DNA from 2 places in the Cohnella soli genome. Region 1 is predicted to be linked to the other one. Evidence: riboswitches for the same ligand, from Rfam matches in the RefSeq annotation. Region 1 holds a riboswitch; the other holds the start of a gene.
The links. Region 1 has a riboswitch for cyclic di-GMP ahead of ACFPOF_RS32720 (flagellar assembly protein A). Riboswitches for the same ligand answer to the same signal wherever they lie in the genome.

Region 2: linked by a shared signal. The riboswitch ahead of ACFPOF_RS29115 (anti-repressor SinI family protein) and the one ahead of ACFPOF_RS32720 (flagellar assembly protein A) in region 1 are both predicted to bind cyclic di-GMP.

What each region holds. Positions count from the first base shown of each region.
Region 1 covers NZ_JBHSMI010000067.1:770,257-776,423, forward strand. Annotated here, with positions in the region: gene ACFPOF_RS32710 (hypothetical protein) at 1-101, opposite strand, end outside; gene ACFPOF_RS32715 (HD-GYP domain-containing protein) at 169-1,185, opposite strand; gene ACFPOF_RS32720 (flagellar assembly protein A) at 1,203-3,092, opposite strand; cyclic di-GMP riboswitch class I at 3,223-3,314, opposite strand; gene ACFPOF_RS32725 (alpha-mannosidase) at 3,554-6,167, opposite strand, start outside.
Region 2 covers NZ_JBHSMI010000062.1:69,310-75,476, forward strand. Annotated here, with positions in the region: gene ACFPOF_RS29105 (lipopolysaccharide biosynthesis protein) at 1-414, shown strand, start outside; gene galE (UDP-glucose 4-epimerase GalE) at 419-1,432, shown strand; cyclic di-GMP riboswitch class II at 1,547-1,629, shown strand; gene ACFPOF_RS29115 (anti-repressor SinI family protein) at 1,647-1,838, shown strand; gene ACFPOF_RS29120 (helix-turn-helix domain-containing protein) at 1,847-2,185, opposite strand; gene ACFPOF_RS29125 (lasso peptide biosynthesis B2 protein) at 2,335-2,790, opposite strand; gene ACFPOF_RS29130 (lasso peptide biosynthesis PqqD family chaperone) at 2,787-3,089, opposite strand; gene spoVT (stage V sporulation protein T) at 3,477-4,019, shown strand; gene ACFPOF_RS29140 (FadR/GntR family transcriptional regulator) at 4,115-4,819, opposite strand; gene ACFPOF_RS29145 (FAD-linked oxidase C-terminal domain-containing protein) at 4,948-6,167, shown strand, end outside.

The sequences.
Region 1 (6,167 bases):
TCCTGAGGCAGCTTCTCATAGTTCTTTGCGTTGACCGCCCCAGAGACATTCGAAATTGCAAGAAGAGCTGTAAGGATAGCTGTAACCATTTTCTTTTTCACTTTTCCTGTCCACCTTATTCCAAAAGTAATGGGTTCTTTTCCTATAGTGACGACGCCTTGGTTGCCCTCAACCCGTCGAAAGAATCCGCTCGAGCACGATTTGCTTCTCTTTGCTCAAATCGATGTACATTCCGTTCGCTTCAACGAGCGGGTTGACCGGATCGTGCGGGCTTACCATCACGATTTTTGCTTCGGAGCCGTTGGACAGCAGCACCGTGTTGCCGATCAACAAATCCATAATCCGCTTCATGAAATTAAGCGTAATCTCGGGTTCAAGCGCACCGAAGGCATTGCGCGACATCTCTTGCAACACTTGATAGAACGAGACGCTGCTCTTGTATACCCGCTTGGAGATCATGGCGTGGAACACGTCGGCCACGGCGACGATCTTGCTGTTGCGTAGGGTGGCATCGCCCTTGAGTCCATACGGATAACCGCTTCCGTCCTCCCGTTCATGGTGCTGAAGAGCGACGAGCGCATGGTTTTCATCCAGTCCCGGCGATTGCCGAATAAGCTCATAGCCGTAGATCGTATGTTTCTTCACGCACTCGAATTCCTCCGCCGTTAACGCGCCGGGCTTGTTCAGAATGTCGAGCGGAATTCGGGACTTGCCGATATCGTGCAGGAAAGCGGAGGTAATGAGCTCGGTCAGTTCGTCCCCCTGATAACCGCTTGCCGAACCGATCATCTTGGAAAGCAGGGCAACTCCGATACTGTGCCGGTAAAGATACTCGTCATGTTTCTCCAGGTGAGCCAGAATGCGGCTGATGTCCGGGTGCAGGCTCATGAGCAGCACGACCGGCAATATCCTCTCCCGAATCGCCTCGAACGATATCCGATCGGAATGACGCGCGCTTTGGAAAATGTCTCTGATCTCCGAGATCGCAGCATCGACGAGATGAAGGATGGCTACATCCTCTACGTCCTCATCATGCAGCAAGACGCCTTGCCGGAACAGTGTATCGATCTCTTTCGGGCTCAGCACAGTATGGATCGGAACGAGCAATGTCCCGAGCGGGCTGTACATATTTCTGACCAATCGCTTGCCGACATACCTATAGCGAGTGGAATGTTCTTTTCCCACTATGTTCCCTCCATTCCTCATTTCATCTGCATGGCTTCCTGGGACGTAATCAATTGCAGCAGACTCTCGCTGTCGAACACCTTACTCTCGACTACGTCGAGTATATCTCCGCAATATTTTCCGACGCATACTCGTCCGGAGTACATTTTACGCACGTCCACTTGCCTCTTCGCTTTCAGCACGGAGATTGCGCCGGTCTGGCCGCCAACGTTCTTCGCCGTAATGCTGTCGCCCGCATCCAACTTTGAGCCTCGGCACACGCTGTTCTCATCTATGAAAACGATGTTCCTCGTGGAGAACAAATCGCTGATGATTACCCCTTCGCAATGGACGATGATGTCCCCGTTAGACTTGAGCTCGCTTCGGTGGCATTGATTGATGCTGATCTCCACATGCTCCTCCTGCATCCGGGCCACCTCTTGGTGCGTTTCCCGAAGAAGGTCGTGGAATCCCTGAACAAGCTTGACTGTAACATGCTCCAGCAGCTTCGCCGGTTTCAGGAATAATTCCGCCAATTCCTTCAGCTTCACATATTCCCCTTGCTTAATTTGCTGTATGTTGGAGATGACGACGATCAGTTCTTTCAACAAATCCGGGATGTCCTTCATCTTGCTCTCCAACAGGAGCAGAACGATCTGACCGAAGCGTACCGCAGTCTTCTTCGCTTCCAGCGCTTGCGTCAATACTTTCGAAGCGGCAACCAGCGTCTCGAAGCGATCGTACAGCATCTTCGTCGTATTGTATAAGCGGTTGAACAATACGCCGAAATAGCCCGCATACAGTTTGCTGGACATGACGTTGCCCCGCACATTGATGCTTCCTGTGGCGGTAATGGTGGAATTGTAAACACTTCCATATACGTATACACTGCCCAAAGACTCGATGATCATATTATCCGTTACATCCCCATGGACGATTACGTCCCCGGAGAATACGATGTTGCCCGTCCGTATATCCACATTGCCCGCGACGGTATACGTCGTAGCAACGTCGAACACCTTCACTTTGCTGCCCGTAATGCGGGGCCTGCCCTGCTTAAGCGCAACGACGACTTCGTCCGGGGTCAGTTCCACGCTAGGCTTGGCAGTAATCGGGATGTCCTTGGGAGAAGAAGGCAGCTTGACGCTCCCGAATACGTCATAACCGGGCGTGCCGTCTATTAACGGTATCTTCTTCGCCATGACGTCCCCTTGGTTGACGATGGGGATACGCAGATGATTGCGGAAATCGACTTGACCGTCTTCTTCGAAGAAGCGGCTTTCCACCTTCTGGGCAAAATAAAGCTCCAACTGCGCGTCGACGCCGGGAACGGCCGCTTTGCCTTGGGCGATAAGAACCGGTTGGTGAGTAGGAGACATCAATTCCTGCTGAATGGCGGCGAGATCGACCGGCACGTACAAGGAGAGCACGTCCAGTTGCGGGGCTATCTCCTTCAGGTGAACCGTTCCGAGCACATGGTTCCTGTCCTGCTCCGCAACGAGCGTCATGCGGTTGGCCGGCTCCTGGTTCAGCAGCCGCCAAGGGAAACGTTGCTTCGAATGAAGCAGAAAATAGACGGCCAACTTGTCTTCCGACACAATAATTTCAAACAACGGCTTCTCTTCTATCGTCCAATTGATCGTGTCCCTCTCGGAAACCGTCATCTCCGTCTGAACTTCCTTTTCGTTAACATAAAGCTTAACGGGCTCAGTCGTATGAATGCTCGGATAGTTGCCCCCTCCTACCGGGTTCCTCACATGAATCCGCTGATCCTTCACTTCCACCCAACCGTCCTGCACGTTATAATCTTCCTCGGAGCCATAGGCCCCCCGACTTACCCTCGCCCTGCTGTAATCTGCGTCCAACTGATCCAGGTTGAGCTTCCTGATCAGTGCGGCCAGTTCTGTCTCGGATATATTCTTATTCAACAGATAACACCTCTCAAGAAAATCATTGAAAATCGCCGAATATTCAGACACGCCCTATGAACGCAAAACAAGCCCTTCCGGCCAACGCCAAAAGAGCATCATCCGAATGGACGATGCTCTCCGCACCTCCTTCGGTAACTTGGCAACCATAGAACGATAACTTCGTCCCTTAGGCCCATAGCTTTGCGTCCCTTCCTTTAGAAAGGTTTGCCTTTTCGTATGAGGAATATATCTGGAGTTAATCTTGGTGTCGAGTTATGCAACTTAATCTCTATATGAAATAATTCATTTTACTTATTTACAAGCTAATCGCACTACCATTATATGCCTACGCGTTGATTTATTTCAATAGGAAAAGAGAACTGCACTGCGATTGCATAAAACGGAACAAGCTGGATCCGGTTGCGTACCGTCTCCAGCTTGTCGAGAATGGATATTTAGAAATCCTAGCCACTGCTTTCTTACGAATGAGACCATTTGACCTTAAGAGTCATGATCTGCTTGGCACGGAGCGTCAGCCGAATCTGCGAGGAACCCGGGACAAAACCTTCCAATTCGCCGACATCCTGTTCGTCGAGGTTGACTTTGCTCAACTCCAGCACCTTGCGGCCAAAAGAAAGATCACCTTCAACGCTTCCGTCGGTCGGATTCCACACGCGCACGATATAAGCATCATCTTCGTCTTCCGCTCGCTTCAAAGCGCTCAGCGCCAAATCGGGCGTACTGATTTGGAGGTAGGAATGCGTTTTAGGCAACGTACGTTCCCGGCGCTGCAGATTTCCGTATCGAACTTTGTCCCGATTCGTATGAGCCGTCCGCAGCCCAACCGCATATCGTTTCTGTTCTTCAACCAAATCGGCTGCTTCGGTCTCGGCTCCAAACGGGCGGAACGCGAATTCGAACGTTAGTTCCTTCAGCAGTTGCCCGCCATCCCCGCCATCCGACAGCACTTCGTTTCTCGTGCCGCGGAACAACGTCATCGCGATCGTCTTCGCTTCGTCGTCTCGCGCCGACACTTCGTACATGCCTTTGGCGAACACGGCGAGACCGCCGCCATCGTCCTTCGCCAGTACGAGCCCATTATGAGGCATGTCGTGACGGGCGAACTCGAGATGGCGAGGATAGTCAGGCGCTTTAAATGGACGCTCCACCAGATCGAATGGCGTGCTTGTGAAGTAGTAATCCGTTTGCAAATGAGTCGGGACAAGCATTTTCATCCGGTGATTACGCGCCGTGTTGTCAATAACGGTGCGGCACCGCAGCGTCGGATCGTCGCAACGCAGTTCCACGTACGTCTTCATTCGTACATCGGCGGTCGAGTCGGTTCGCCTGCTTTCGTCAGGCACGACGCCATCGGGCACGTGAAACACGCGTTCGATGCATAACAAAGCAGCGAGCGGGCCATCTGTCAGGGCGGAAACGCTTCTGACTTCCCCGCATGACCAATAGGTCTGGTTGACGAGCGGAGCCACGTGATTCCAGCCTTCGCCGACATCCCCCTCGTCTTCGAAGGAAAGCAATCCCTCATAGGTGCGACCGCTTGCAAGATCCGTAACATCCATCGTCCCGTCCCGCTGCACCTGAACGCGGAGCTTGCCGTTCTCCCATATGCCCGAACCCCTATTCATCGTCCCGAGAAGCCGATTCGGCTGCACGGGATCGGCCGAATATTGTCCGAAAGGCGGCATCGGAATACGCTCCTTCGCCATCGAATAGACCGCATAGCCGTATGCAGGAATGTGTGCCCGGAAGGCTATTCGTAGCCTGTCGACTTGCTCCGCTCCCGGAATATCCCGGTATTTCCGGAAACGGCGCACGCTGTTCTGGCGGATCGACACGAGCTGATAGGGAACTTCTCGATTGTCGCAATCGAATAGCCGCATATGAGCGCCGCCGAACACCGCTTGCGAGATGCCGCCATTCGCGTCGCGCGGCATTTCGACGTCAACGACCACAATCTCGTCAACAGGCAACGGCGACGGATTGAATACGGCAAACAATTCCGATCCTTGCAAATCCGTTGCATCGATATGATGGACCAAATATTGAAGCTGTTCATCCAGCATATGCTCGGCGATCAAGCGACTCTGGTCGAATCTGTACTGCATGTCGCTATGCACCTGATCGATGGAGCAGCCGCAAATCGAATCGTGCGGATGGTTCTGCAACAGAAACTCCCAGGCCCGCCGCAAAAATGAATAAGGGTACGCGCGTCCTTCCAGTGCGGCGAAGACGGCCCACGGCTCCACCCAGCGTTCCAGCAACTGCTCCACCCGCTGATTCATCTGTTTCAAGTGAATGCGCGAAGAAAGCACGTTCGCGAGCACCCAGTTGTTAACGCCGTTATACCCCGGGCTTCGCTGCTCGCCGCGATATACGCGCAAGTCGCCGATTCGGCTGCGCAATTCGGTTAAGTAGGTCTCGAGCGTGCTGTGTTCGAACTTGACCCCTCGCAACGAAGGCGCCTCATTCAGCGTCTTCAGGATCCAGGGAAGTCGAGGCTCTACCTCAATATGATCGACACCGTCCAAACCGAGCAACAGACCGGTTGTCGCGCGTTTCTCTTTGTAATCGAGCATTTGGCTCGCGCGGCGAACGAGCTCTTCCTCTTCGTAAACGAAATCGCGTTCCGCGAACGGCCAGCGAATAAAGAAGTAGAAATCCCCGTACGAACGATCCTCGTCCAGCTTCAGACCGAGCACGCGGCTTCCGTCAGCACCCTCCCACCAAATCTCGGAAGGGTCGGCGTCGCCGTGGAAACCGCGGAACAATACGGCGTTGTCGATTCCGAACCCTTGCAAAATTTGCGGAAATTGGCTGTTATGCCCGAAAATATCGGGAATGTATCCGGATTTGACCGGTTCCGCTCCTATCGCTCTGGCACTGCGAAATCCTTTCAGCAGATTGCGGATCAAAGACTCGCCGCTGACGAGAAATTCGTCTGGCATAACGTACCACGGACCGATCCCGATTCGGCCGTCGCGGATCAACTTCAGCAGACGCTCCCGATTCTCTCCGCGAATTTCCAGATAATCATCCAGAACAATCGTCTGCCCGTCCATCAGGAAGTAGCGA
Region 2 (6,167 bases), on a different contig from region 1:
CAAGCGGCTGTTAGCCTTCTCGTCTCGATCGCGCTCGTGCAGCGGATTGGAATTGCGGGTGTGTTCATCGGTTCTTTCGTCAGCGCGCTTGTGCTCCCATTCTGGACAACACCTTATTTGGTATATAAGAAGGTGTTTCTTAGGCCGGTATTGTTCCATTATCGGATCTATGCGGCTTACATCGTGATCGGTTTCGGCACATTCTATGCGGCGAAACACCTGGCCGGTCTCGTTCATGGAGATGGAGTGACGGCGATCATTGCCAAATCTTCAATAGCGAGTGTTTCCGTTATGGCACTGTACTTAATCGTTTTCTGGAAAACGGATGAGTTCGCCTACCTGAGAGGTCTCGCACGGTTATTATCCGGTAAGCTAATCTCGAGAATTAAGTCTAACAAACAAGCGGAGGTGTAATCTTATGGCGATTCTGATTGCTGGGGGAGCGGGTTATATTGGCACCCATACGTGCGTGGAGTTGCTCCAGGCAGGCTACGATATCGTTGTTGTCGACAATTTTGTCAACAGTCAGCCTGAGGCGCTTGAGCGAGTACGGGACATTGCAGGCAAGGATTTTCCGGTATACGAGTTGGATTTACTAAGTGAAAAGGCGCTTAGCGACGTATTCTCGCGGCATCAGATTGAGGCCGTCATCCATTTCGCCGGTTTGAAGGCGGTCGGGGAGTCGGTGGCACAGCCGTTACGGTATTACCGCACGAATATCACTAGTACGCTGATTCTGTGCGAGACGATGCAAAAGTATAGAGTACGCAGGTTGGTGTTCAGTTCATCTGCAACTGTGTACGGGACGACAGACCGCATGCCGGTCGCGGAATCCGCACAGCTTGGAGCTATGAATCCGTATGGCAGAACAAAGCAAATGATTGAAGAGATGTTGCAGGACGTGGCAGCTGCCGATCCGGAATGGTCGATTGCGATTTTACGATATTTTAACCCCGTCGGGGCACATAAAAGCGGCCGAATGGGCGAAAATCCGAACGGTATTCCGAACAATCTTCTGCCCTATATTTCGCAAGTGGCAGTCGGACGACTGGAGCAAGTTGGCGTGTTCGGCAACGACTATCCGACGAAGGATGGAACGGGCGTCCGCGACTATATTCATGTCTCCGACCTGGCGAATGGACATGTTCGGGCACTGGCGCATATTATGACGGTTAAGGGCTCTAACGTATATAACTTGGGAACAGGTCGCGGGTACAGTGTGCTTGAGATGATTGCGGCTTTCGAGCAAGCGTCTGGTCAAACGATTCCTTATGCGATTATGGACCGTCGTCCTGGGGATATTGCAGTCAGTTACGCGGATGCTTCGAAGGCAAACAATGAGTTAGGTTGGCATGCAACGAGGGGATTGGAAGAGATGTGCGAAGACGCATGGAGATGGCAAAGGAGCAATCCGGAAGGTTATAAAAAATGAAAAAAGTTTGAAAAAATATCCCATTCGACAAAATTCGTCCAAAAAATAGGTCTTTAACATCCAAAATTCGACAACACTAATCCGACAAGCTCATATATAATATGACTTGTAACAACAAAATCAGGAGACTGAGAAATGCGTTTTTATCTGGGCACCTTAAACGCATGGAGTCAGTGGTGCAACCGGCCGACTAATCATCGGAGGGAATTTTGAGATGGAAGTGTTAAAGGGCACGGCAAAATCATCCAAGACCGATCACACGCTGTTGGACGCCGAATGGGCAAAATTGATTCTGGAAGCTCGTAGTATGGGGATGACGATCGAAGATATTCGACTCAGTCTTGCCATGCTTCAAACCACGGAGCTAGTCAAGTGGCAAACGGCGGCCGGTTCCGCCGTTGGATGACGGGAACGTCAGGAGTCCCGTTGCTGATTTTTCCATCTGCTAAATTCAAGGAATTCCCTGAACTGCTCTTTGCTGACGCCAGAGTTCATCGCTTCTTTCACCAAGTCAGCCCACTCATTGTCCAGGGGATTCTTCGAATTGGCGTTCGCGTTATCCGATTGAAGAAATTCCTCTACGGTTATACCGAGTACGGCACCGACTTTCTCGAGAAATTGAATCGAGGGGTTCATTTGTATTCCCCGTTCAATAGAACTTAAGTATGATTTAGCGACCGAGGCCTTCTCCGACAGTTCTGTCAAGGAGAGGTTTTTCTTTTTGCGGAGCATCTGAATTCGTTCACCGATCAACAGAATCCCTCCTCTTGTTGATATTGTTCAGCACCAGGTTATCTTATTGACAGAAGAAAATTTCTCCTGGAATTTGATTGCGATATATTATAATGATACGAAACGAAACACAAGACCGCAACCTTGACCGCCAGTAGAAGACAAATTCCTTACTTTATGATGAATTTCGCGAACGATTGGACAACCGTAAAGTCATGCATGAGATCGTCTCCCGTGATGAAGAGTGGTCCGCTGCGAAGCCATGCATGAGCGATGAGACGACCCTGCTCGTCTTTGGCCGTGCCAAGGTATAATGTGCTCTCGATGCATCGCCGATTCAGCATGACCTGTCCCGCGACGGCGCGTACGAGACATTTGCTATCCCATGGGGTGTAACGGCTCATTAGGTTAACTGCGCTCCGAATATGTTTAACTGTTGCCGAATCACTCGGAACGAAAGCTTCCGATGTTTCCTCCGATGGCGTTCCAAGGCGTCTCGCAAGTCTGGAGAAAGGAAATATTACTTGTATTCTGGCCCACCCGAGCAGTAAATAAGCTTCCGTAAAAAGAAGCATTGTTCGGCGGTTGAGCTTGGCCGATATGACTAATTTGCGAAAGGCGCTCATTCTGGCTGCGAGCGCTGGATCAAGCCTTCTGCGTATAAGTGATCGAGGAAGGCATTGACTTGGGCCAGGCAGGTTTCTCGTGAAACTTCGTATTCCTCGAGCAGTCTGTCAACGACTTGTGCTACAGTGCTTGGCGGGCTCAGCAACTCCCAGATACGCCCCCCGACTTCCCCCAAGTTATAATACTTGCCTTTCTCTACACTTAGCATAACTTTCTCCCCGGCCATGTCGCTGACGATATTGCCTTCACATTGTTCAAAACGATCGGTCGGTAAAAGCTGTTCGGAAATATGATTCATCATTGTATGGCACCTCATCAAAAGATCTATTCATTTGTTCTTTATAACGAACTGCACGATAACACTAATCTAACATTTCCCCGGCCGTATTTCAACTGCCTAAGCAGCAGATTTCCAGAATTTAAGCAGTCTCCCGTTTGCAACAACACGAGAAGTCTTTAAGCTGGGAATTCGAAATAAAGAACAAAACTTCAAATTGCGATTGCAATTGGTGCGTTTCTCCAGTGGCGGGAAAGCGCATAAGAAAATGGGAGAGGTTGAATACTACATTTACGGTTCAATGTCACCTTTTTCCGATTGTACTAACGTTCGTCATAAAGGCCGGCAATTCATTGGAAACCGGCGGCCGCAGTGCGAATACACCAATGAAAGTGGGGCAACATGAGCATGAAAGCAACCGGAATTGTACGCCGCATCGACGACCTCGGCAGGGTCGTCATTCCAAAGGAAATTCGCCGCACGCTCCGCATTCGGGAAGGCGATCCGCTTGAAATTTTCGTTGATCGCGACGGCGAAGTTATTCTCAAGAAGTATTCCCCCATCGGCGAGTTGGGCGATTTCGCCAAAGAATACGCGGAATCCCTTTCTGAGAGCACGGGACACATCGCCATGATTTCTGACCGCGACACCTTTATCGCAGTGGCTGGCGCTTCGAAGAAGGAATACCTCGACAAGGCAATCGGCAGCGTCCTGGAAAGCTGTATGGACAATCGTAAAATCGTGTTGGAGTCCGGAACAGGCAACTATGAGGTACTAAGGGATGGGAACGAGACGATCGGCGCATTCGTCGTCGCACCGATTGTAGCCGGCGGGGATCCAATCGGCACGGTTGTGTTGCTTAGCAAGGAAGATCAGGCGAGCATGGGCGAGATGGAGAGCAAGATGGTCGAGACGGCTGCAGGCTTCCTTGCGAAGCAGATGGAGCAGTAACAAGCCGGCAACGGAGCTGGTGGGAGGACCCGGACTACGGATGCATCGCGAGGTGCGTAGCCCGGGTTTTTTTGTATGAGGCCATTGCGATACGTTTATTTCAAAGCCGTTCGCAGAACGGAGATCACTTTCTCGACGTGGTCACCGATCAAAGATGCGGCAAGTTGGGCGTCTTGTCGCTTAATGGCTTCATACAAGCTCTGATGCTCCTGCAGCAGTCTCGCGGCGGTCGCGTTTTCCCGGTAAAACCATAACTCGCGCGTCTGTCGGATCGTGGAGGCGAACCGATCTGACAACGACTCCATGAGCTGGATAAAGAGCGAGTTGCCGGATGCTTCGACAAGCGTTCGATGGAAACTGACATCGGCGCGTTCGCCTTCGGCTGTGTTGTTGTCGGCCAAGCTTTGTTCCATCACAATGAGCAATTGCTGCAATGACCGAAGATGTTCATCGCTCCTACGCTTGGCGGCAAGCGATGCCGCTCCGACTTCCAACGCCTTGCGGACTTCAAGCAACTCGATCAAGGAATTGGCGTCTCGGAACAGTTGATCCACGGCATTCTTCGATTCGTTCGGCAATGACTTGCTAACGAATGTACCGCCGCCATGGCGGACGTCAAGCCAGCCCATCGCTTTCAACGCGCTGACGGCTTCGCGTATCGTGGATCGTCCGACCCCGTACGACTCGGCCAGCTCGACGACCGAAGGAAGCCTCTCGCCGGGGCTGCGTTCACCGTTTTTGATTTGCTGCAGCAGATGGTCGGCCACGAGCTCGCGGCCCTTCATCGTCTCGATCTTCATTAAGTCATCGCCCCCCGGGAAAATACGGCTCTTCTACAAATTCGATCTGTACATAGAACTCAGTATAGCATATAATTTTTCTCAAAGTCATCTGATGACATGATGAGTTAGAGGAGGCAACAAAACCGATGTTAAATCAAACCTTGACCGAACGACTGCGCAGCATCGTTGGCGATCGCTACTATAGAGACGACAAGGAAGCTTTGGTCGCCCATTCTTATGACGGCACGCCAATGCTTCAAAGTTTGCCTGACGGTGTTATTTATCCCGAAAACACGACGCAAGTGTCGGAGATTATGAAGGTGTTGGCGGAGCATCGGGTTCCCGTCGTCTCGCGAGGTTCAGGCTCGAACTTGTGCGGGGGGACCGTTCCCGTTCAAGGCGGCGTTGTCATGGTCATGCACCGGATGAACCGGCTCCTTGAGATCGATATGGACAATCTGACCGCGACGGTGCAGCCGGGAATGATTACGGCCGAGTTCATTGCGCAGATTGAAGCGCAAGGTCTTTTCTACCCACCCGATCCAAGCAGCATGAGAATATCCACGATCGGCGGGAACATCGCGGAATGCTCGGGCGGGCTGCGGGGTTTGAAATACGGCACAACGAAAGATTACGTCATCGGGCTTGAGGCGGTGCTGGCGAACGGAGAAATCATCCGCACCGGCGGCAAACTGATGAAGGACGTCGCCGGATACGATTTGACGAAGCTTCTCGTCGGCTCAGAGGGCACGCTCGCGATTATTACGGAAGCGACGCTGAAGCTCATTCCGCCGCCTGCGACGAAGAAGACGATGCTTGCCATGTACAAGGATCTCTACTGCGCCGCGCGGACGGTATCCAAAATTATCGAGGCGAAGATCATTCCGGCAACGCTCGAATTTATGGATAACCCGACCATTCGCGTCGTTGATGATTTCGCGAAGCTGGGTTTGCCGCGAGATATGGAGGCTGTGCTCCTCATCGAGCAGGATGGAGACCCTGCGACGGTCGAACGCGATATTGCCCGCATACGGGAAATATGCGAGCTCGAGCAAGCAGACAGAGTTGAAGTTGCGGAAACGAGAGAACAGGCTGAGAAATTGCTGACCGCGCGACGCAGTGCTTTTACGGCGCTGGCCCGACTTCGTCCAACGACGATTCTTGAAGATGCGACAGTCCCGAGATCGCGAATCGCCGATATGGTTCTGAGAATTAACGAGATCGCGCTCAAGCACGGAGTGACGATCGCGACGTTTGGTCACGCAGGGGACGGCAACTTGCATCCGACAGCGACGACGGACGCAAGGGACAAAGAGGAAGTCCACCGCGTGGAAATGGCGTTCGAAGAAATATTCGAAGCTGCCAT